DNA from 3 places in the Lysinibacillus sp. NPDC059133 genome. Region 1 is predicted to be linked to each of the others. Evidence: riboswitches for the same ligand, from Rfam matches in the RefSeq annotation. Region 1 holds a riboswitch; each other region holds the start of a gene.

Region 1 (7,719 bases):
TCATTTTTTATAAATGCGCCCGTAGCTCAATTGGATAGAGCGTCTGACTACGGATCAGAAGGTTATGGGTTCGACTCCTGTCGGGCGCGCCAAAAAAGCCTAATAGTATCGGAATGTAGCTCAGCTTGGTAGAGCACTTGGTTTGGGACCAAGGGGTCGTAGGTTCGAATCCTGTCATTCCGACCATCTTTCCTAACAAGGGGCCTTAGCTCAGCTGGGAGAGCGCCTGCCTTGCACGCAGGAGGTCAGCGGTTCGATCCCGCTAGGCTCCACCACTTATATATTACGGAGGTATACCCAAGTTCGGCTGAAGGGATCGGTCTTGAAAACCGACAGGCGGGTAACACCGCGCGGGGGTTCGAATCCCTCTACCTCCTCCATATTTTTTTTCGGGTCAGTAGCTCAGTTGGTAGAGCATTAGATTGAAGCTCTAAGTGTCGGCGGTTCGATTCCGTCCTGACCCACCATCTGCGGGTGTAGTTTAATGGTAAAACCTCAGCCTTCCAAGCTGATGTCGTGAGTTCGATTCTCATCACCCGCTCCAAAATAATGGGCCTATAGCTCAGCTGGTTAGAGCGCACGCCTGATAAGCGTGAGGTCGATGGTTCGAGTCCATTTAGGCCCACCATTATTCCGAAGTAGCTCAGTTGGTAGTAGCACCTGACTGTTAATCAGGTTGTCGCAGGTTCGAGTCCTGCCTTCGGAGCCACGGCCCCTTGGTCAAGTGGTTAAGACACCGCCCTTTCACGGCGGTAACACGGGTTCGAATCCCGTAGGGGTCATCAAGCATGTTGCACGTTTGTGCAACATGCTTTTTTTTTATGCCAACTATAAGTCAAAAAAGGATTATCCCTCGTTAAGGAAGTTTTATTTCTAATGGACACGCCATAACGTCTATTCCTAAATATTGCGAAGGGCTTAATCATGATAAACAAAATTGCAAATGTAACTGAAGATATCCTCTTGTTTAATCTATTTCTGCATACAAAAACGATTTACCCTCTGCAATTCCCCAAAATTTTTATAATACCACTTCAAAGGAAGCTATGTATCTTTTACCTACTCCATTTGAGCACAAAGCCTGATTTCGGGCAGCAATTATGCCAAGGCATATTTTTATAAAAAGAAGAGCTGATATGGAAAATTGAACAAAGTATTTCATATATAAAATATGTATGTTTTCTTGCAGATTTTTTCGTGGTGATAATAGTTCCATTCCTCTAATATGAGGATAGATGGAGGAGTTCGATATGAATTTACATGAAGTACAACGATTTTTAGAACTTTATCAAGTAGAGCAAAACGAGTCAAAAACATGGCTAGAAAATAAATTACAGCATATTAAAACGGCTGGAGAATATATACCGACAACGGAAGAATTAATCTTTGGTGCACGAGTGGCTTGGCGTAATAGTAATAAGTGTATTGGTCGACTGTTTTGGCAATCGCTGCATGTTGTAGATGCCCGTGATATTTCACATGAAGAGGATATCTTCAATGCTTTGCTTAAACATATTCAATATGCCACAAATGATGGGAAGATTCGTCCAACAATAACGATTTTTGCACCAGGGCGAGTTCGTATATGGAATCATCAGCTAATCCGCTATGCTGGTTATGAAACAGAATCTGGAATCGTTGGTGATCCGCATTCCGTTGAGTTTACAAAAGTATGTGAATCACTTGGCTGGCAAGGTGAGAGAACAGCATTTGATGTACTTCCGATTGTTGTACAGGTAGATGGTAGAGAGCCACAAGCGTTTATAATCCCTGACGAATATGTACTAGAGGTACCGATTCGCCACCCTGAATCTTCACAAGTAGAGAAGCTAGGATTAAAATGGTATGCAGTGCCGATTATTTCGAGCATGCGCTTCCAAATGGCAGGTATCGATTTTGAGGCAGCCCCATTCAATGGTTGGTATATGGGTACAGAAATTGGGGCACGTAATTTAGCAGATCATGAGCGTTATAATATGCTGCCCGCTGTAGCAGAAATTTTCAACCTCGATACAACCAAACAGGCTTCTTTATGGCGTGACCGAGCATTAGTTGAGCTAAATATGGCAGTTCTACATTCTTTTAAAGAAGATGGTGTGAGCATTGTAGATCATCATACAGCTGCACAGCAATTTAAATTGTTTGAGGAAGCAGAAGCAGCAGCAAATCGTGAGGTTACAGGCAATTGGACATGGTTGATTCCACCCCTTTCTCCAGCTACAACTCATATTTACCATAAGCCTTATGTTAATGTTTACAATACACCGAACTATTTTTATCAGAAACCACCTTACTAATAGAGAAAGGCAGCTCACGTTAACTTATTTCAGCGGGTGTCCAAACATCTGCTGAAATAAGATCATGAGCTACCTTTTTTAATTTACATATTCATTTTTAGAAGCCCTAAATGAACATAAGAAGAGTATCAATACTACGACAACAAATAACCAACCAGCCGTATTCCAGCCACCAAATAAATCATGCAAATAACCAAATAAGATTGGACCGATTGCAGCTAATAAATACCCTAATGATTGCGCAAAACCTGATAAATCAGCTGCTTCAAAAGCGGTACGGGTACGTAATGTAAAGAACATCATCGCTAATGAGAATGAAGCTCCTCCGGCTAAGCCTAGTAGCACCATCCAAAGTATAGCGAGGTTTGTCCATTCCATCACTAGTCCGATAAAGCCAATTAAGTAAAATGCCGTAAACATGAATACGAGAGGTCGTTGAGATGTCATTTTACTAGCGATAATAGGCACCGCTAATGCCATTGGGACTTGTGAAAATTGCATGATGGAAAACATCCATCCTGCACGATCTGCAGCTAATCCTTGTGCTATATATATTTCAGGAATCCAAGCAGCGGTTGTATAGAATAATAATGACTGAAATCCCATAGTTCCCGCTACTGCCCAAGTAACAGGTGATTTCCATAAAGGTGTACGTTTTTTCGTAGTTTTAACATTAGGTTCAGGCTTATTAAATTTCAACTGTGGAATCCATATTAAAATAGTTAACGCCACGAGAACAAGTGCGACTGCCAGTGCACCTTGCCAGCCAATTGATGAATGGGCAACAGGATAGCTAATGCCAGCACCGAGTCCAGCTGTCAAATTCATCGACATTGTGAAAAATGCCATAAGTAAACCTACGTGAAAGGGAAACTTCAGTTTAAGCAATCCTGGAATAAGTACGTTACCGAATGAAATGGCTATACCAATTAGCGCAGTACCAAATACGAGCAAACTAGTTGTTCCGAGGGAGCGTATTACAATCCCTAACGCCAAAAGAATAGTCGATAAAAATAATGTTAGTTCTAGCCCGATTTTACGTGCGACAATTGGTACAAAAGGTGAGATGATTGCAAATGCTAACAATGGGATTGTTGTTAGAAAGCCCGCTAGTACATTGGATATGCCGAGGTCTTCGCGGATAAAGGAAATAATAGGTCCAACAACTGTTAGCGGCATCCGTAATGTCGAGGCAATACAAATTACGCCGATAACTAATAATAAGGTTGTACCTTTCCAATTAATTTTCCTGCTAGGATAAGTATCGGTATGTTCATGAGTAGCCAAATAAATCCCCCCTGTTAGAACAATTATGATTGAACCACTATACCACTTTATCACAATAATAAAAATAGTAGAAAATTCATAAAATATAGAATGTTACTTGAGTTATTGAAATGTCATAGGTTGTATGTTAGAATAATATCCATCGTAAATTTAATAATTATATGCCTCATGTTTATAATGAGGTAGAGGTCGCGGTATTTAAGAGTATGCTAATGGAAATGACAAGCATTAGAGATATTAGTTGAAAGGAAATACCGCCGAAGTGTGAGGGGACTTGAAAACCTCATGCTGGGGCTGTCTCCGAAAGGAACAGAACTGTCACGTTTGAACAACGTGTTGAGCTATCATTTTGAAAGAACAGAGGATTTACTTAGCCATCACAGCAACGTTCATGTGATGGCATTTTTTTGCCTCTTATAAAAGGAAGGAAGCTATATCATGAGTGAAATAAAAGTCAATCAGCTCGGCCATAAAGCGCCTAAGCTGAAAAAGGAATTAAAAAGCCGTCATATTACAATGATTTCATTGGGCGGTACAATCGGTACAGGATTGTTCTTAGCTAGTGGTGGTGCCATTGCACAAGCAGGCCCTGGCGGTGCACTACTCGCCTATGCATTAATCGGTATCATGGTGTATTTTTTAATGACGAGCTTAGGCGAAATGGCAGCTTATATGCCATCATCGGGTTCATTTAGTACGTATGCTACAAAATTTGTAGACCCAGCTCTAGGCTTTGCGCTTGGCTGGAACTACTGGTACAACTGGGCAATTACAATTGCGGCAGAAATTTCTGCTGTATCATTAATTATGAAATATTGGTTCCCAGATAGCTCATCAGCACTTTGGACTGTTTTATTTATTGCTGTCGTTTTAACGTTCAATCTATTATCGGTAAAAAGCTATGGTGAAAGTGAATATTGGTTTGCCATGATAAAGGTTGTAACTGTCATCATTTTTATTATCATCAGTTTCTTAATGATTTTTGGTATTTTAGGAGGAAACGCTCCGGTAGGCTTTACGAATTTCTTTATCAGTGATGGACCATTCCACGGTGGATTTCTTGCTACATTTGGTATTTTCTTAGCTGCTGGATTCTCGTTCCAAGGGACAGAGCTACTTGGAATAACAGCAGGTGAAACAGATGATCCTGGTAAAAATATTCCGAAAGCTGTTAAGTCTGTTTTCTGGAGAATTCTTTTATTCTATATTTTAGCGATCGGTGCAATTGGGCTGCTGATTCCATTTACAGACTCACGTTTGCTATCTGAAGATATCGCTGTTTCACCATTTACACTGGTGTTCGACCGTTTAGGAATTGCCTTTGCTGCTTCATTGATGAATGCTATCATTTTAACGGCAATGCTGTCAGCAGGGAATTCAGGGCTGTACGCATCTTCTCGTATGCTTTGGCAATTGGCAGTAGATGGACATGCACCGAAATTTTTCGCTAAACTAAGCCGTCGAGGTATTCCGATTTACGCATTACTGGCGACTTTAGCTGTAGGCTCCCTAGCATTTTTAGCTTCATTCTTTGGTGATGGTGTAGTCTACATGTGGCTTCTAAATGCCTCTGGGATGTCTGGCTTCATTGCTTGGCTAGGAATTGCATTTAGCCATTACCGTTTCCGTCGAGCGTTCGAGGTACAGGGATTAGATCCGAAATTGCTGCCGTATAAAGCAAGGCTATTCCCATTCGGCCCGCTATTTGCCTTTACGGTTTGTATGATTGTTGTTATTGGACAAAACTACAATGCCTTTATGGGTAATACAATAGACTGGTATGGAGTCTTTGTCTCCTATATCGGTATTCCACTGTTCTTATTCTTATGGCTTGGCTATAAAATCAAGCATAAAACAAAAATGCATCCATTAGAGCAATGTGATTTAAAAGTCGAATAATAAAAAATAAAACTGTCCTGTGAGTCATAAAAATGACTTGCAGGGCAGTTTTTTTAGTTAAATAATAAATTTGTAATTCTAGATGTACAATCAAAATACTCCAAATGAACGATTAATCTTTAAGCTCCAAAACCTCGTACCCCCATAATTGCAATCATCGATCCGTAGATGACAAGAATAAGCAAAATGATGAGTAATCTTAAATATTTAGATATACCTTTTTGTTTTGATCGAATTCCGGATATCCCAAAATATATACTCATTATCCAAAGTAGAGCACCTACATAAAAGTAAATCCCAAAAAATACCGTTCTTACTTAATGAACTAGCATAAAACAATAACAATCCGATAATACAAAATGCAATAGAAAAAAACTGTAATTCCTTCTAAAAGTCATTTCTCCAGTCCTTTCTAAATTATTTGGATTATTGCTAACAATATACCAACCAATACATATGACAAATCTGCATTTTAGGCTTCAGATAAAATTACTGGAGAGAATAAAAAGAGGACTTTAGTTTCTCGAATCGTCCCCACTTTTGGTGCACAACCTTAATATGGTAAAATGATAGATAAATAACACATCATCAAATTTTGGGTAGGACATTTGTTGAAACGTATACCATGCATATAAGTTGATTGGAGTGGAGGCTGGGCGACTCCTTGGGGATTAGCGATAGAGGAACGAAGGCTAAAACCATCACGTCCTGTGATAACGCCTTCGTGACCAACATCCTGCTGCTGACGCTTCGTTAGCACTACGCTTTCGCGCAAAAAACATCTGTTGCCCCAAGCGGCTCATCGGACGCCCCCAGGAAGCTCTGCTCTGCGCGAAAGCGAAGCGTCAGCGGCAAATGTTTTATCTGTGCGAAAGCGTAGCGACAGCAACAAATGTTTTATCTGTGCGAAAGCGTAGCGACAGCAACAACAAAGCGCCCAGCTGGAACGGAAATCAACCCCTCTTTGTGGTGATGATCATAGTAATGACAAGTCATATATAGACTGCTTTATATTAGGAAGAGGTGCATGAACGTGCAAAAGCATATTTTACTAGTAGAAGATGACGAAGCCATTCGTGAAATGGTAGAAAGCTATTTAACAATGGAGGGATTCCATGTTACCACTGCAGTAAATGGAGAAGAAGCCTTACAATATTGTTTAAACAAACCCTTTGATTTAGTGATTTTGGATATTATGATACCGAAGCTTAATGGATTAGAAGTTTTAAAGATTATACGAGAGCAAGCATCACTTCCAATTATCATTATGTCAGCCAAGGATAGTGATGTTGATAAAGCGTTAGGGTTAGGATTAGGGGCAGATGATTATATTGCCAAGCCGTTCTCGATGCTGGAATTTTCGGCACGTGTTAAAGCCGCAATTCGAAGAGCTACGAAATACTCCAGTCAAGTAGAGGAGAAGAAAGATATAGTAGAGATAGACAACTTATCGATCGACCTAATTAATTTTTCAGCTGAGAAGAATGGACAACAAGTAAAGCTCACATCAAAGGAATTTGCTATCTTAAAATTATTCGTGACAAATCGTAATCGAGTTTTTACAAAGCAGCAAATATATCAATTGATTTGGAATGATGCTTACTATGGAGATGAAAATATTATTAATGTACATATAAGAAGATTGCGCGAAAAAATTGAAGACGATCCATCCAATCCTAGGTATATTAAAACGCTTTGGGGAATCGGCTATAAATTTGAAGGGTAAACATCATGATGATTATATTTCTATTACTGATTATTGTGTTACTCGTAGGAATTATTATTTTTCAAGTGAAAGCAAAAAAACAACAAGATGCTACGATTCAATACATGCATCAAAAACTGCAAGTAATCATTGATGAACAGTCGAGCGAAAAGGTTTTAGTATCGACAGCTAATCAAGAATTACAGCAGTTACTGATTACGATGAATGCATTGTTAGACCACAATCAAAAAGTGTTGGTAACGCATCGGAAAATGGAAAGCTCCATGAAAAAGATGTTGGCCAATATATCACATGATCTTAAAACACCTTTAACAGTTGTACTAGGTTATACGGAAATGCTGCAGCTTAATCAGGCACTTAGTGACGAGGAGCGGCAACGATTACTCACTGGCGTTCATTCGAAAACATTGGAAGTATTAAAAATAATCCATACATTTTTTGATCTGGCAAAATTGGAGGCTGGAGATACAGATTATCCAATGACGAAAATTAATGTAAGTGAAATTTGCC
Region 2 (7,719 bases), on a different contig from region 1:
ATAAGGCAAAATATTTTGGTCCATATCCGAATGCGTATGCAGCAAGTGAGACGAAAAAGCTGCTAGATCGTTTATATCCTCTGCGAAAATGTGTACAACTCCCTAGCAAGGTTTGTTTGTATTATCACATGGGGCAATGTCTAGCCCCTTGTGTGAAGGATATTGATGCTGAAGTTTACCACGATATGATTGAGGATATGACAAAATTTTTAAATGGTGGGGTTGAGGAAGTCAAAAAGGAGCTAGAGGTAAAAATGCTAGCGGCCGCAGAAAATTTAGAGTTTGAGCGTGCAAAGGAATTTCGTGATCAAATTGCACATATCGATACAGTCATGCAAAAGCAAAAAATCGTCTCAAGTGATACAACTAACCGCGATGTATTTGGCTATGCCGTCGAGAAGGGCTGGATGTGTGTTCAAGTTTTCTTTGTCCGTCAAGGAAAGCTTATTGAGCGAGATGTCTCGATTTTCCCAATTTACCAAGAGGCAGAAGAGGAATTTTTAACGTTCGTTGGACGATTTTACGAAAAGCTAGAGCACATTAAGCCTAAGGAGATCTTTATCCCACAATCTATTGATGCAGATATTTTAACGGAATTATTAGAAGTTAAGGTACTTACACCAAAACGTGGGCAAAAAAAAGAGCTAGTTGAATTAGCGACGAAAAATGCTGAAATTGCTGTAGCAGCGAAGTTCCAACTTATTGAACGTCAGGAAGAACGCACTATAGGAGCATGTGAGGCGCTTGGTGAAGCTATGAGCATTTCTACGCCTTTACGGATTGAAGCTTTCGATAATAGTCATATGCATGGGACAGATGCTGTATCTGCAATGGTTGCATTTATCGATGGAAAACCCGCAAAGAAGGAGTATCGAAAGTACAAAACACGTACAGCTGCCAAGCACGATGATTACGGGGCAATGCAGGAAGTAATCCGTCGTCGTTACACACGCGTATTAAAAGAAGGTCTACCTTTACCAGATTTAGTACTAATTGACGGTGGGAAGGGGCAAATGGAAGTTGCAAGAGAAGTATTAGAGGATGAGCTCGGCCTTGTCATTCCAATTGCCGGATTAGCAAAAGATGAAAAGCATAATACGTCACAGCTTCTATTCGGTGATCCACCTGAAGTCATTGCATTAAAGCGCACAAGTGATGGCTTCTATTTACTGCAGCGAATTCAAGACGAAGTACACCGCTTTGCTATTACCTTCTTACGACAGCAGCACGAGAAGCATGCTATACAATCTGTCCTCGATCATATAGAGGGCGTTGGTCCAAAGCGAAAACAGCAATTACTTAAGCATTTTGGCTCTGTCAAAAAAATTCGTGAGGCAAGTGTACAGGCGTTAGAAGAAGCAGGAATGCCTGCTAATTTAGCTAGCAATATTCATGCTTATTTTCAACAAGAGACATTGTCAAAGGATTAGACGTATGCTAAGGTTGTATATAACATTGTTCTTCAATATAGCAATGTTTATGTACGGAGCCTTAGTTTTTTGTAGTTTCTATTTATCCATAAACTATAAGGTTCAATTAAATACATTCACTATTTAGTGATGATAGAGGTGCAAGATTTAGGAGTAGTACATTCGAGGACGAACAAGTCCAGTGAAAATGTATGAAAGGGGATCTTGCCGAAGTGGAGCATCGTTGTTTCCGATGCTGTGCTGGTTTTACATTTAAGAGATGTAAGACTGTCGATTCTAATCGTTTCGGAGAGCTATCACACATGCGCAAGTTATTTTATTGTACATGTTATAGGCAGCTTTCACGTTATGTGGGAGCTGCCTTTTTAGCTTTCTTTCAAGGCAGTTACTACTATGTAAGAGGTGATGCCAACCGTATTAGTTCAAGCCCTATAACTTAATGTCGCTTTGAGTTTGCAGCGTTATCTTTGTAAAGAGCCGCAAAAGTATAGCTACTTTAAATGATTAAATACAAAGGAGAATGATAAGGATGGCGAGAATTGTGATGAAATTTGGTGGTGCTACATTAACATCAACAGAGCACATTCAAGATGTTGCGAAAAAGGTGATTGCAGAAAAGGAAAGAGGTACTGAGATTGTCGTTGTCACTGCGGCAATGAGGGGGATGTCTAAAGAATTAGGGAAGATGGCTCGTGATCTATCAGACAATGCGTCTAAGCGTGAACTAGACGCATTGTTGTCAACAAGCTCACAACTATCAAGTGCATTAGTGGCGATTGCTTTGCAGGAAGAAGGATATGAGGCAGTGTCATTAACAGGCTGGCAGGTAGGTATTCAAACCGATGTCATGTATGGCAATGCACGTATTGAGGAGATAGACGCTAGTCGAATAGAAGAGCATTTTATGCAGGGGAAGATCGTCATCGTTGCAGGGGGACAGGGTATCTGTAATTCTCGGAATATTACGACGTTCGGTAAAGGTGGTGCGGAAACGACGGCGATAGCTATTGCTGCAGCATTGGAGGCGGAGCGCGTAGATATTTACACGAATGTAGATGGAGTCTACACAGCTGATCCAAGTCAGATTGCTGGGGCACGAAAGCTAAAAGAAATTTCCTATGATGAAATGCTAGAGCTATCAAACTTAGGATCACAAATTTTACACCCGCGGGCTGTAGAAATAGCAAAGAAGTTTCAAATCCCAGTTACCATTCGGTCGAGCGAAAAAGATACAGTAGGTACTTTATTGAAGGAGGAAGTTGAAATGGAGAAAAATTTAATTGTACGTGGTGTTGCCTATGAGTCAGACGTTATTCGCCTAACGGTGGGTTATGATGCTTATTCTAATGCTTCGTTAGCAGATATGTTCACAATACTTGCAGAAAATCGCATAAACGTCGATATCATCGTACAAGCAATAATTGATGGCTTAAAGCCAACTGTATCGTTTACCATTTTAAAAGAGGAGTTCGCCGATGCATTACGTGTCCTAGAAGATAGCAAATTATCACTAGGGTTTAGTTTTGCTGATTTTGAAATCGGCTTAGCAAAAGTCTCTATTATTGGCTCAGGAATGGCATCTAATCCAGGGGTGGCTGCCCGTATGTTTGATCGTCTACGTCGTGAAGGTATCCCTGTAAAAATGGTCAGTACTTCTGAAATAAAAGTGTCTGTCGTTGTTCCTCAGGACGAAATGATTCATGCAGCAAATGCATTACATGATGAATTTAACTTAGAACAAGCGCTTTACATATAATGTTGAAGAAGATGTGTCAGTAAAAGGCACATCTTTTCATGTTGTTGAAAAACTATTATGTCAATGAAATTAATATGTCATATTAAATAAAGTAGGGTTCTATGGCAAAACGAGGGGGTGATTTCCGTTCCGGCTGGGCTCTTTGCCGCTGACGCTTCGCTTTCGCGCAGAGCAGAGCTTCCTGGGGGCGTCCGATGAGCCGCTTCACTCGCTTTGCTCGCTCCAGGGTCTCGGGCCAACACGATGTTGGTCACGAAGGCGTTATCACAGGACGTGATGTTCTTAGCCTTCGTTCCTCTTTTGCTGATCCCCAAGGAGTAGCCCAGCCTCCACTCCAATCAACTACTTCACTTAGAATGAATCTTCTGGAATGGGCACATCTTTTTTTGTTCACATCAATTTAATAATTTATCCAATTCTATTGTTATATAATAAAAAGTGACATGTTTTACCAAGTGGAAGGTGGGAGTTTGTATGGTATTGTTCGGTTTATTTCAAAAGCCAGTAGATGAAGGCGTTGAGAGAAACAACGATTTAGAAATACAATTATTAAAAAAGCGAATCCTGGAATTAGAACTTGAGCAGGAAAGCATTGATGTGAAAAATGCGATTTTAGACTTTGTCCTAGCGCATATGGAGCTAATTAATTTTCAAACGGCTTTAAAGGTTCAAAATGTTTCAGCGGGTGTAGGGGATATTTCAGCAATGAGTGAAGAAATGTCGTCAAATACTGAAGAGATGCTTGCAGTTGAGCAAAATGTTAATGCAAACATTCAAGAAATAAAACAGCATTCATTACTCCTTGTAGAGGAAATGGAATCATCCATTTCAAAAGGTGAAATGGTTCAGGAGTTGTTGGCTAAAGGAGGTCATTCAACAGAGCAGTTATCTAATGAAATGACTAAAATGGATGATGTTGGTAAAAGTGTAACCGGGATTGCTGATCAAACACAACTACTATCCTTAAATGCCTCTATTGAAGCCGCACGTGCTGGCGAGCATGGAAAGGGATTTAATGTTGTCGCGATGGAAGTAGGAAAGTTAGCCAGCAGCTCGAAAGGTTCATTGCAAGAAATGACGAAGATTCGATCAGTCATTGATAAGAAATTACATAATACAATAAACAATATCAAACAAGTTGAACATTATTTAACTGACTTTTTAAGCATCATGAAGAACAATATTGCTAATTTGACTGTCACAAGCAAAAATATTGAAGAAGCAGCACATGGCATTCATCAAATGACAGCTGCATCAGAAGAAAATGTAATAGCTGTAGGTCGTTTAGCGGAAACAACGACTGAATTATCTCATACTAGTGACTTCTCGGAAATAATACAAAATCAAGTATCTGAAATGTTAAAAGCTATTGCACCTACAATCCGTAAGCCCAAAGAGCAAACGGTAGTGAGCCAATTGGCAGCAAGGTTAATGGATCATGCTAGCTTTTTACGAAATGCTATTCAAAAGGCTGGCCATAAAGAAACTATAAAAACGCATCATCAATGTAAGTTTGGGGAATGGTATTATGGCCATTTTGAGGAATATCGAAATTTACCAGAATATCGACAAATAGAACAACCCCATGAATTAGTACATAGGGCCGCACAAAAATTAGTGAATGAACTGTCAATTATAAACTTAGAGGAAATGATTCAACACTCACTAAATATTTTAGAAGCGTTTATTTCGTTAATAGATGTGCTTTTAAAAGAAAGACATGGCCAACTATAAATATAGAAAAGGATTGCCATTCATCAATTTGGAATGACAATCTTTTCATGTTGTTGAAAAAACTATTTTTCAATGAATAAGGTGTCCTATCAAATAAATTCTGGCTCTCAGCAAAGTGAGGGGTTGATTTCCGTTCCAGCTGGGCGCTTTGTCGCTGACGCTTCGCTTTCGCGCAGAGCTTCCTGGGGGCGTCCGATGAGCCGCTTGGGCCAACACGATGTTGGTCACGAAGGCGTTATCACAGGATGTGATGCTCTTAGCCTTCGTTCCCTATGTGCTCGCTGCAGGGTCTCGGGCCAACACGATGTTGGTCACGAAGGCGTTATCACAGGACGTGATGTTCTTAGCCTTCGTTCCTCTTACGCTAATCCCCAAGGAGTCGCCCAGCTTCCACTCCAATCAACTATTTCACATAGCATGTCAATCCAATTTATAGCGATAAAACAAAACTTCAGTTATGTCGAAAGCGAAGTGTCAGCAAAGGAGTTTGTCTGTGCGACAGCAACAATGGGTGTACAACCGCATCACTGTTATAAGTCTTTTCTGTTTGATTATGGTGAGTAGCAATAGTGTTAGTTTTACGCAATCGTTGATTGGAGTAGACTGGAACAGAAACCACCCTCATCTAAAGAGACACAACATTCACAAAGGTTTCCTTGGCCATTTTGTTTTCCAACACTAAAAAAGGATTGTCATCCATAAATTTAGGGTGACAATCCATTTTGTTTTATTCTGTTGGAACAGTGTACATGATTCGTTCTTTGACGTCCCATTTTACTGTAAACATAACGTTCTGTTGCTTTTCGCGTTTTTCATCATAGCATTCTGTTAAATAACCTTTTGCTTGCTGGATTTGTTCAGCTATAAATCCTGCTTCAAGTCTAAAGCTACGAAGACCGATTTGTATCAGTTCTGGATCATTTGTCAACTGGAATATACGCCCATCCTTCGTTTCTTTGACAAGCTCTAAATTACCCCAACAGGCATCTGCGAAAAATGCGATAAGTTCTTCTTGACTTTTACATGGGAACTTACGAGCTAGATCTTTTCCTGCCCAGTAAAGTACATCTGCTTCATGTTTACCAAGAATAGAAGATAAAATATAATCGCGAATTATCTCGTAGCCAAATGCTGAGATTGTAGGTGATGAAGTGTTTAACATTTAAATCCTTCTTTCTTAGAATTTTCTTAAAATTTGACACTGATAAAGTAAAGATAGATTTTTCGAGAAAAAACGATGCGTCATGTACTAGATTATTTCTTTAATAAGGATTGTGAAAAACTCTTAGTTGCCTTGACGCTCGTAGCTCTTGAGAGTACAATAAACATGTCATAATATTGTACCATGATGAAATACACAGTCAATGAAGTATCAGTTACAAAATGATGACTTCTTTTGTTGTGATATTTTAAGTACTAAGGGGGGTAACAGTCTTGTCGAAAGATCGAGAGTTTTTATGGCGTCGCTTACATTCTCTACTTGGTATCATTCCAGTAGGTCTGTTTTTAACGATGCACCTGTTCATTAACTTTACAGCAACAGGCGGAGCAGAAAGTTACAACGATGCTACCGCAGTAATGGAAAAGATTCCATTCCTTATCCTAGTTGAATGGATTGTCATTTATATTCCATTAATGTTCCACGCATTCTATGGTGTCTACATTGCATTCACTGCTACACCAAATACAGGACGTTTCAGCACATACCGTAACTGGATGTACTCATTACAACGTTTCACTGGTGTATTCTTAGTGATCTTCATTGCATGGCATATTTTCCAAACTCGTGTTCAAAAAGCACTTGGTACAGAAGTTGATTACGACATGATGGCGGATATCGTTTCTAATCCATTCATGCTTGGATTCTACATCGTTGGTATTATATCAGCAACTTTCCACTTATCTAACGGTTTATGGGCATTCCTAGTAAGCTGGGGTATTGTACAATCTCCTCAGTCTCAAAAGATTGCTACTTATGTAACAAACATTATTTTCGTAATTCTAAGTGTAGTTGGTGTGGCTGCTATTTTAGCTTTTGTTTAATTTAATAGAAGCTACTATAGAGTACATGCAATCATTGCAATTTTTTAAGAGGAGTGAGAAATAATCATGGCGAAAAGCAAAATAATTGTTGTCGGCGGCGGTCTAGCTGGTCTGATGGCAACGATTAAAGCAGCTGAAGTTGGTACTGAAGTTGATTTATTCTCATTAGTTCCTGTAAAACGCTCACACTCTGTATGTGCGCAGGGCGGAATTAATGGTGCGGTAAATACAAAAGGTGAAGGGGATTCTCCTTGGATCCACTTTGATGATACAGTTTATGGTGGGGACTTCTTAGCGAACCAACCACCTGTTAAGGGTATGTGTGATGCAGCCCCTGGTATTATTCACTTAATGGACCGTATGGGTGTAATGTTCAACCGTACACCAGAAGGTCTTCTTGACTTCCGTCGTTTCGGTGGTACTTTAATGCATCGTACAGCCTTCTCTGGTGCAACAACTGGTCAGCAATTACTATACGCACTAGACGAGCAAGTTCGCTCTCACGAAGTAGCTGGTTTAGTGAACAAATATGAGCACTGGGAATTCCTTGGTGCAGTAGTCGATCCTGACGGCGTTTGTCGTGGTATCGTAGCGCAAGATATGCGTACAGAAGAAATCAAATCATTCCGTGCAGACGCTGTTATTATGGCGACTGGTGGCCCTGGTATTATCTTCGGTAAAACAACAAACTCTGTTATTAATACAGGTTCTGCTGCTTCTATCGTTTACCAACAAGGTGCTTCATACGCGAATGGT
Region 3 (7,719 bases), on a different contig from region 1:
GTGTTTCCAGTAAATTAATGCAGCGTAGTAATGTTGATTTACCAGATCCTGAAGAACCGATTAAGCAGACAACTTCGCCCTTTTCTACTTGGAAATTTACATCCTTTAACACTTCGTTACGCCCAAATGATTTACTTAAATGCTCTATTTTAATAACTGTCATTTATGAGCCCCCCTATACTGCTTCTTTCTGTGCTTTTTGGTAGGCATCTTGTCCATCCAGCCGTTTTTCTACATACAGTAAAATTCTTGATGCTGTGAATGTCATGATGAAATAAAGGACACATGCTACGAAGAAGGATTCGAAATAGCGGAAGTTATTACCTGCAATCGACTTTGTTTGGAAGAATAATTCCGTAACCCCAATAACGTTTAAAACTGCTGTATCTTTAATGTTCATAATTAATTGGTTACCTGTTGCAGGCAATATATTTCGGGCAACTTGTGGTAATACAACATGTAGCATGATTTGAACATGATTCATACCAATTGCCGATGCAGCCTCGTACTGTCCTTGATCAATTGAAACAATACCGCCACGCACGATTTCTGCCATATAAGCGCCTGTATTTAGTGAAACAACTAAAATACCTGCCGTAATAAAGTGCATATCAATACCAAATGCTATATCTAAGCCGTAAAATACAACCATTGCTTGTACAATCATTGGTGTACCACGGAAGAATTCGACATAGCATGTTAGTATAAAATTAATGAGTTTTAAGCTATAAAATTTTACACCCTTTTTACGAACTTTAATGGTATGCATAATTCCGATGAAAAATCCGATAAGTGCACCAATAATTGTACTACTAATAGAAATAAGTAGTGTATAATACGCACCTCGTAAAAACATTTGCCAGTTGTTCTCAATTATAGAAATAATCCATTCAAGACTCATGATGTACCTCCTAACAACGTCATGTTGCTTTTTCTTTACAATCGTCTTAGCTATCTACCATTTTCATTGGGCCCCTGTTTCTTTTATCATATGAAACAATTAGCTAAGACATTATTATTATTTAGAAAGATTCTAATATAGTATAATGATATTGCACGGACTAGCAGCTAGCCCGCGCAATCATATTATTGTGCTGCTGGTTGTTGGTGAATGGCTTCCTCCATAATTTTTTGGCGATCATCTTCAGAAATACCTTTTAAGATTTCATTAATCTTTTCAAGATTTGCATCACCTTTACGTAAACCAACTGCGATCGATGTATTTGAAATATCTGTATCGAAGCCTTCTTCAAATTTTACATATGTGAATTTATCGTTTGCAGCAGCAGCGGAAATACCTTCTGGACGTTCTGCTACGTAGCCATCAATTTTTCCAGCTTCTAATGCTACTCGCATTGCTGGGAAGCTATCCATTGCTGTTTGTTTTTTTACATCTTTGATTTGATCAATAACAGTGTAGTTAGATGTATTTAACTGTGATGTGATTTTTGCACCAGAGAAATCTTGGATAGATGTTGCTTTTTCATATTTACTACCTTTTTTAATAACCATTACAAAATCAGACGTATAGTAGTTTTCTGTGAAGTCGATCGTTTGCTTACGTTCTTCAGTAGGTGACATACCTGCAATGATAGCATCGATTTTATTTGATTGTAGAGCTGGTACTAAGCCATCCCATTCCAATTTTACGATAACCAATTCTTTTCCTAAGCCTTCAGCTATTTTTTTCGCCATTTGTACATCATAACCGCCTGCATATTCTGCATTATCGGCAATTTTTACTGCGCCATTTGCATCACCTTGCTGCGTCCAGTTAAACGGAGCATAACTTGCTTCCATCCCAATACGGAATTCGCCGCCAGCTTCCTCGTTACTCGTATTGCCCCCGTCATTACTAGATGACGATGGCTCCTTCTTGTCACTAGTACCACATGCAGCTAGCAAAATTGCAGTCACTACGGTCAACATTACTACTAACCATTTTCTTTTCATGTAAAACTCCCCCTTTTTCTGTAAAAAAATAAGACAACTGTACTAAAAAAGCCTAAGCTCTGAACTTAGGTCTTACTTTTCAACAGTTGCCCAAATCCTCACTATAATTCCATCATTCCGAGATAGCACAACCTAGTAAACCTGGAAAAAATCTACTAGGACAGTCCTGCACTTATTCACTGCAGACCCAGCATAAAAGTACGAGCTCCTTTTACACTTCGGCGATAGATCCTTCTTCATTGCGTCTTCGCTTGCTTTTACTCAACAATGAACTAATAAATACCGCGCCTCTACCTCACAATAGAAAAAACGTGAGGTTTGAATATTTAATTGATTATTAAGATACTACTATAAAACTAACTTATTCGTCAAGATAATTTTATTATTTTTCTGACTAATTACAATATTAGGGTTTTTTATCCTTTTTAAAGAAAATCCGCAAATAATTAATACTTAACTTACTTTCTATTAATTCAAAAGAAATTGTTGATCAGTAAAAATAATAGTCTTTGCACTATATGCATCTTTATGAAACTTTCGCAAACGTTGGGATAACCTATCCGTTGATTTGATTCGTTTCCTTTCCGTCGCTTTGATTGCCTTATCCGTCGCTTCAAGTCCTATCTGTCACTTTGGCTCTTTTATCCGTCACTTCGGCTCTTCTTCCGTCGCTTCGTTTCCTATCCGTCTCTTTGGCTCTTTTATCCGTCGTTTCAGCCCTTCTTTCCATCGCCTCGAATGCTTTATCCGTCGCTTCGTTTTCTTTCCGTCTCTTTGGCACTTTTATCCGTCGCTTCAGCCCTTCTTTCCGTCGCTTCGAGTCCTATCCGTCTCTTTGGCTCTTTTATCCGTCGTTTCAGCTTCTCTTTCCGTCGCTTCGAGTCCTATCCGCCACTTTGGCTCTTTTATCCGTCGTTTCGCCTCCTCTATCCGTCGCTTCAGCCCTTCTTTCCGTCGCTTCGAGTCCTATCCGTCTCTTTGGCTCTTTTATCCGTCATTTCAGCTTCTCTTTCCGTCACTTCGGCTCTTCTTTACGTCGCTTCGTTTCCATTGTTCAGATTACTTTAACCTTTACTTTCTCAAATGTTCCATAAAAAAACCTTGCGAAAAAATGTTTCGCAAGGTTTTAACAAACTCAGGTATTAAGAATTTAATAATAAATCTTCTGGGTTTTCAAGTAGTTCTTTAATAGTTTTAAGGAAGCCTACAGAATCTTTACCATCGATAATACGGTGGTCATAAGAAAGAGCTAAGTACATCATTGGGCGAATTTCTACTTCACCATTCACTTCAACTGGACGTTTTTTGATAGTATGCATACCAAGGATACCAGCTTGTGTACCATTCATGATAGGTGTAGACATTAATGAACCGAATACCCCACCATTTGTAATTGTGAATGAGCCACCTTGAAGATCAGCTAAACCTAATTTTTTGTCGCGTGCTTTTTTAGCTAGGTCTGCAATTGAATCTTCAATTTCAGCAAAGTTTTTGCGGTCAGCGTCACGTACAACTGGTACTACTAAACCTTCTTCTGTTGATACAGCTACACCGATATCAAAGAAGTTGTTTAAGTGAATTTCATCACCAGCGATTTGTGCGTTCACGTATGGGTATTTTTTAAGTGCTGCAACTACAGCTTTTGTGAAGAATGACATGAAACCAAGTTTTGAGCCAGTTGACTCGAAGAATTGGTCTTTTTTACGAGAACGTAAAGCCATAACGTTTGTCATATCTACTTCGTTGAATGTTGTTAACATTGCTGTAGATTGTTTTACTTCAAGTAAGCGTTTTGCAATTGTTTGGCGACGACGGCTCATTTTTTCAACAGTCACACGTGATTCATCTACTGCTGCAACTGCTTTAGGTGCTGCTGGAGATGCTTGTGGTGCCGCTACTGGAGCTGTACCATGAGCTGCTACGTCTTGTACACGTACACGGCCTTGTGGATCTACTGGAGATACAGCAGCAAGGTCAATACCTTTTTCACGAGCAAGTTTACGAGCTGCTGGAGATGCGATTACACGCTCACCAGAAGTTTCTTCTACTACTGGAGCTGCTGCAACAGGAGCAGGTGCCGCTTGTGGCGCTGGAGATGCTGCCTCAACTGGTGCTGCTGGAGCAGGTGCTGCACCTTCGCCAGCTTCAACAACTGCGATAACTTGACCTACAAGTACAGTATCGCCTTCTTCAGCTAAAATTTGAGTTAATACTCCCGCTTCTTCAGAAATGATTTCAGCGTTTACTTTATCTGTTTCAAGTTCAACGATGAATTCACCTTTTTCAATGCGATCGCCCACTTTTTTTACCCACTGTGCGATACTACCTTCTGTAATCGATTCTGCTAATTCAGGGACTTTAATTTCAGCCACTTTCATTTCCTCCTTTAATTAACGTGCATTGGTGCACATAAAAGGGCTACTGCCTAAGCAAGTAGCCCGGCTCTCAAAAATTTAATATGTGATTATTTAACCTTTACAGGCTCAGCAACTGCTTCTTCTACAAGTGCGGCTTGAGCTGCTTTATGAGAATCTGCATCACCTTCAGAAGTCGAGCTCATTGCAGGACGGCCTACATAACGTAGCTTTTTACCTTCTGAAAGGTCGTGTAATGTTTCTAATGCATAATTCCAAGAACCTTGGTTTTTAGGTTCTTCTTGTACCCAAACGATTTCTTTAACATTAGGATACTTTGCAATAATACCAGCAACTTGCTCTTTTGGGAATGGGTAAAGTTGTTCTACACGAGCAATGTGTAGGTGATCGAAGCCTTCACCGTCTTTAATACGGTCTGCAATGTCGATCATGACTTTACCTGAACCTAAAACAATGCGTTCTACAGCTTCTGGTTTTGAACCTAGGCCTGGTTGCTCCATTACTTCTTGGAATGAACCATTTGCTAATTGATCAGCATTCGCTGCAGCTAATGGGTGACGAAGTAAGTACTTAGGTGATACAACCACAAGTGGGCGAACGCCTTCTGTACCTAACAATGCTGCTTGACGACGTAATAAGTGGTAGTAGTTACCTGCGTTTGAGCAGTTTGCTACGAACCAGTTATTTTCAGCTGACATTTGTAAGTAACGTTCCATACGGCTTGAAGAGTGTTCTGGACCTTGACCTTCATAACCATGTGGTAAAAGAATGACTAAACCAGATTTTTGACCCCATTTAGCACGTGCACCTGAAATAAAGTTATCGAACATAACTTGTGCCATGTTAGCAAAGTCACCAAATTGAGCTTCCCAAACTGATAATACATGGCCATTTTCTAAATTGTAACCATATTCAAAGCCCACTACCCCAGCTTCTGTAAGTGGAGAGTTGTGTACTGAAAATGATGCATTTGCACCTGAAATATGGTGAAGTGGCGTGAATAAATTACCATTGTTTTTGTCGTGTAACACTAAGTGACGTTGAGAGAACGTACCACGTTGTGCATCTTGACCTGTAAAACGTACTGGTGTGCCATCTTGAATAATTGTTGCATAAGCTAAAGTTTCTGCATGACCCCAGTCGATTTTTGCAGAAGCAAATGCATCACGGCGTTTTTCTAAAATTTTGCCAAGTTTTTTCTGTGGTTCAAAGTTTTCTTCAAACACTAAAAGCTCTTCATTAATTTTTCCTAGACGTTCCGCACCAACTGCTGTATCAATTTGTGGGAATTCTACTTTTAATTCTTCTGGCATTTCTAAATGTTTATGTTCATCTTTATCTGCCATTTCTTTTACATGATCATATGCCGCTTGCATTTCTGCATAAATAGCTTTATCTAAAGCTGCTACTTCATCAGCAGAAACTACACCCTCAGCTGCTAATTGAGCGCCGTATAAAGCACGAACTGGCTCATGTTTAGAAACTAATTTATATGTTTCAGGGTTTGTTACAGTTGGATCATCCGTTTCATTGTGACCATGACGACGGTAACCGATAAGGTCAACGATGATATCTTTACCGAATTTTTGACGGTAGCTAGCTGCGAAACGACCTACTAAAGTTACAGACTCAGGGCTATCTGCATTTACATGCACAACTGGTACTTCATAACCTTTTGCAGGGTCAGAAGAGTAAACAGATGAACGAGAGTCTTGTAGTTCAGTTGTAAATCCAATCATGTTATTAGCAATGATGTGAACTGTACCACCAGTAGTGAACCCTTCAGTTTTTGCAAAGTTTAATACTTCTGTTACGATTCCTTGACCTGGGAACGCAGCGTCACCATGCACAAGAATACCTAATCCTTTTGTACGGTTATGGACAGCTTGCCCTGGTTTAGAAGTGTCATCTTGTGCTGCACGTGCAGTACCTAAAACAACTGGATTTCCTACTTCTAAGTGAGATGGGTTGTAAGCAAGTTTAACATTCATACCAGATTCACGCATATATGAAGCACCCATGTGATACTTAACATCACCAGTCCAGCCTTTAGTAATTTCAAGGCGACCGTTTTCTGGGGTAAATAATTCATTAGAAACATGTGCAAAGTCAGAGAACATCATATCGTATGGTTTATTTAAAATGTGTGTTAACACATTTAAGCGACCACGGTGGGCCATACCAATACGTACATTTTCAACGCTATTTGTTTCAGCTGTTTTCAAAATTTCATCGAATAGGACGATTTGAGTATCTAAACCTTCACCAGAGAAACGCTTTTGACCTACAAAAGTTTTATGAATAAACTTCTCGAAGTTCTCAACACGAGTTAAACGATCTAATAAAGCTTTTTTCTCATTAGAAGCTAATGATTGTTTAAATGAACCTGTTTCAATTTGTGCTTGAATCCAATCACGTTCTTCTGTTGCTACTACGTGATTATATTCAAATGCTACTTTATCTGTATAAACAGATTTTAAGTAATCGATTGCATCTTTACCATTTTTCACGTTTGCTGGCACATCTTTGAAGAAGACAGCTGCAGGAATTTCAGCTAAATCTGCAGCGCTTAAGTTGAACGCGCTTTCTTCAATTTGAGCTGTTTGTAGTTCACGGTTTTTCAAAGGGTAAATATCTGCCGCTAAATGACCGTTTGTACGGATTGCATCTGCTAATTTCACAGCTGCTACCACTTTCTTGTAATCGCCAGCAGGAGCTGCTGCATTACTAGCTACAGCTACTTCACCTTCTACTACTACTGGTGCACCAAATTGTTGGAATAATAATACTAACTCCGGTTCTACTTCTTCAGGAGACTGTAAGAATAAGTCGTATTGCTCCATCACATATCCTAGGTTAGGACCAGAGAAAGCTGACCATGGAGAACTTACAGTTGTAACGTTGTTCGACATGAAAAATGACCTCCAAATTTTGCCTTTCGGCAGTTCCATTAATTAAATTACAATTAATTATATAATATTTCTCCGCTCTTTAAAAGGATGTTTAACACAACATACCCATATTTTAAAGAACGTTTTTTCCATCTCAATCTTACTACTCTTCACAAAAAATACAACTCTTTTTAGCAAATTAAGCAATTTTTTTCTCAAAGAATAGAATAATGAAATAAAGCGTGTATTTTTCTCAATATTTCAGCGGGAATTTCATCAAGAAAACGGTTCCAACATTTTTATCACTCTTGACTTCCACTGAGCTATTGTATTTTTCAAGTAACATTTTTGTAATACTAAGCCCTAAGCCTGTACCACCGATTTGACGATTTCTTGCCTCATCAACTCGATAAAAGCGATCGAAAATAAATGGAATATTTTCCTCTGCTATACCAATTCCATTATCCTCTATCCTAAACAATACTTCCTTCCCAGAAACA

Evidence for each region. Region 1 has a riboswitch for lysine ahead of ACFXN8_RS25485 (amino acid permease). Riboswitches for the same ligand answer to the same signal wherever they lie in the genome.
Region 2: linked by a shared signal. The riboswitch ahead of ACFXN8_RS02740 (aspartate kinase) and the one ahead of ACFXN8_RS25485 (amino acid permease) in region 1 are both predicted to bind lysine.
Region 3: linked by a shared signal. The riboswitch ahead of ACFXN8_RS06675 (transporter substrate-binding domain-containing protein) and the one ahead of ACFXN8_RS25485 (amino acid permease) in region 1 are both predicted to bind lysine.

The regions. Positions count from the first base shown of each region.
Region 1 covers NZ_JBHZDH010000091.1:2,319-10,037, reverse strand. Annotated here, with positions in the region: tRNA gene ACFXN8_RS25540 (tRNA-Arg) at 16-92, shown strand; tRNA gene ACFXN8_RS25535 (tRNA-Pro) at 110-186, shown strand; tRNA gene ACFXN8_RS25530 (tRNA-Ala) at 200-275, shown strand; tRNA gene ACFXN8_RS25525 (tRNA-Ser) at 288-380, shown strand; tRNA gene ACFXN8_RS25520 (tRNA-Phe) at 392-467, shown strand; tRNA gene ACFXN8_RS25515 (tRNA-Gly) at 471-544, shown strand; tRNA gene ACFXN8_RS25510 (tRNA-Ile) at 552-628, shown strand; tRNA gene ACFXN8_RS25505 (tRNA-Asn) at 633-709, shown strand; tRNA gene ACFXN8_RS25500 (tRNA-Glu) at 711-782, shown strand; gene ACFXN8_RS25495 (nitric oxide synthase oxygenase) at 1,251-2,297, shown strand; gene ACFXN8_RS25490 (CynX/NimT family MFS transporter) at 2,376-3,584, opposite strand; lysine riboswitch at 3,760-3,936, shown strand; gene ACFXN8_RS25485 (amino acid permease) at 4,023-5,483, shown strand; gene ACFXN8_RS25480 (response regulator transcription factor) at 6,517-7,209, shown strand; gene ACFXN8_RS25475 (sensor histidine kinase) at 7,218-7,719, shown strand, end outside.
Region 2 covers NZ_JBHZDH010000003.1:37,687-45,405, reverse strand. Annotated here, with positions in the region: gene uvrC (excinuclease ABC subunit UvrC) at 1-1,430, shown strand, start outside; lysine riboswitch at 1,556-1,734, shown strand; gene ACFXN8_RS02740 (aspartate kinase) at 1,960-3,186, shown strand; gene ACFXN8_RS02735 (methyl-accepting chemotaxis protein) at 3,661-4,920, shown strand; gene ACFXN8_RS02730 (YslB family protein) at 5,648-6,082, opposite strand; gene ACFXN8_RS02725 (succinate dehydrogenase cytochrome b558 subunit) at 6,355-6,963, shown strand; gene sdhA (succinate dehydrogenase flavoprotein subunit) at 7,030-7,719, shown strand, end outside.
Region 3 covers NZ_JBHZDH010000008.1:82,406-90,124, reverse strand. Annotated here, with positions in the region: gene ACFXN8_RS06685 (amino acid ABC transporter ATP-binding protein) at 1-163, opposite strand, end outside; gene ACFXN8_RS06680 (amino acid ABC transporter permease) at 176-901, opposite strand; gene ACFXN8_RS06675 (transporter substrate-binding domain-containing protein) at 1,087-1,953, opposite strand; lysine riboswitch at 2,069-2,254, opposite strand; gene odhB (2-oxoglutarate dehydrogenase complex dihydrolipoyllysine-residue succinyltransferase) at 3,096-4,325, opposite strand; gene ACFXN8_RS06665 (2-oxoglutarate dehydrogenase E1 component) at 4,418-7,240, opposite strand; gene ACFXN8_RS06660 (ATP-binding protein) at 7,473-7,719, opposite strand, start outside.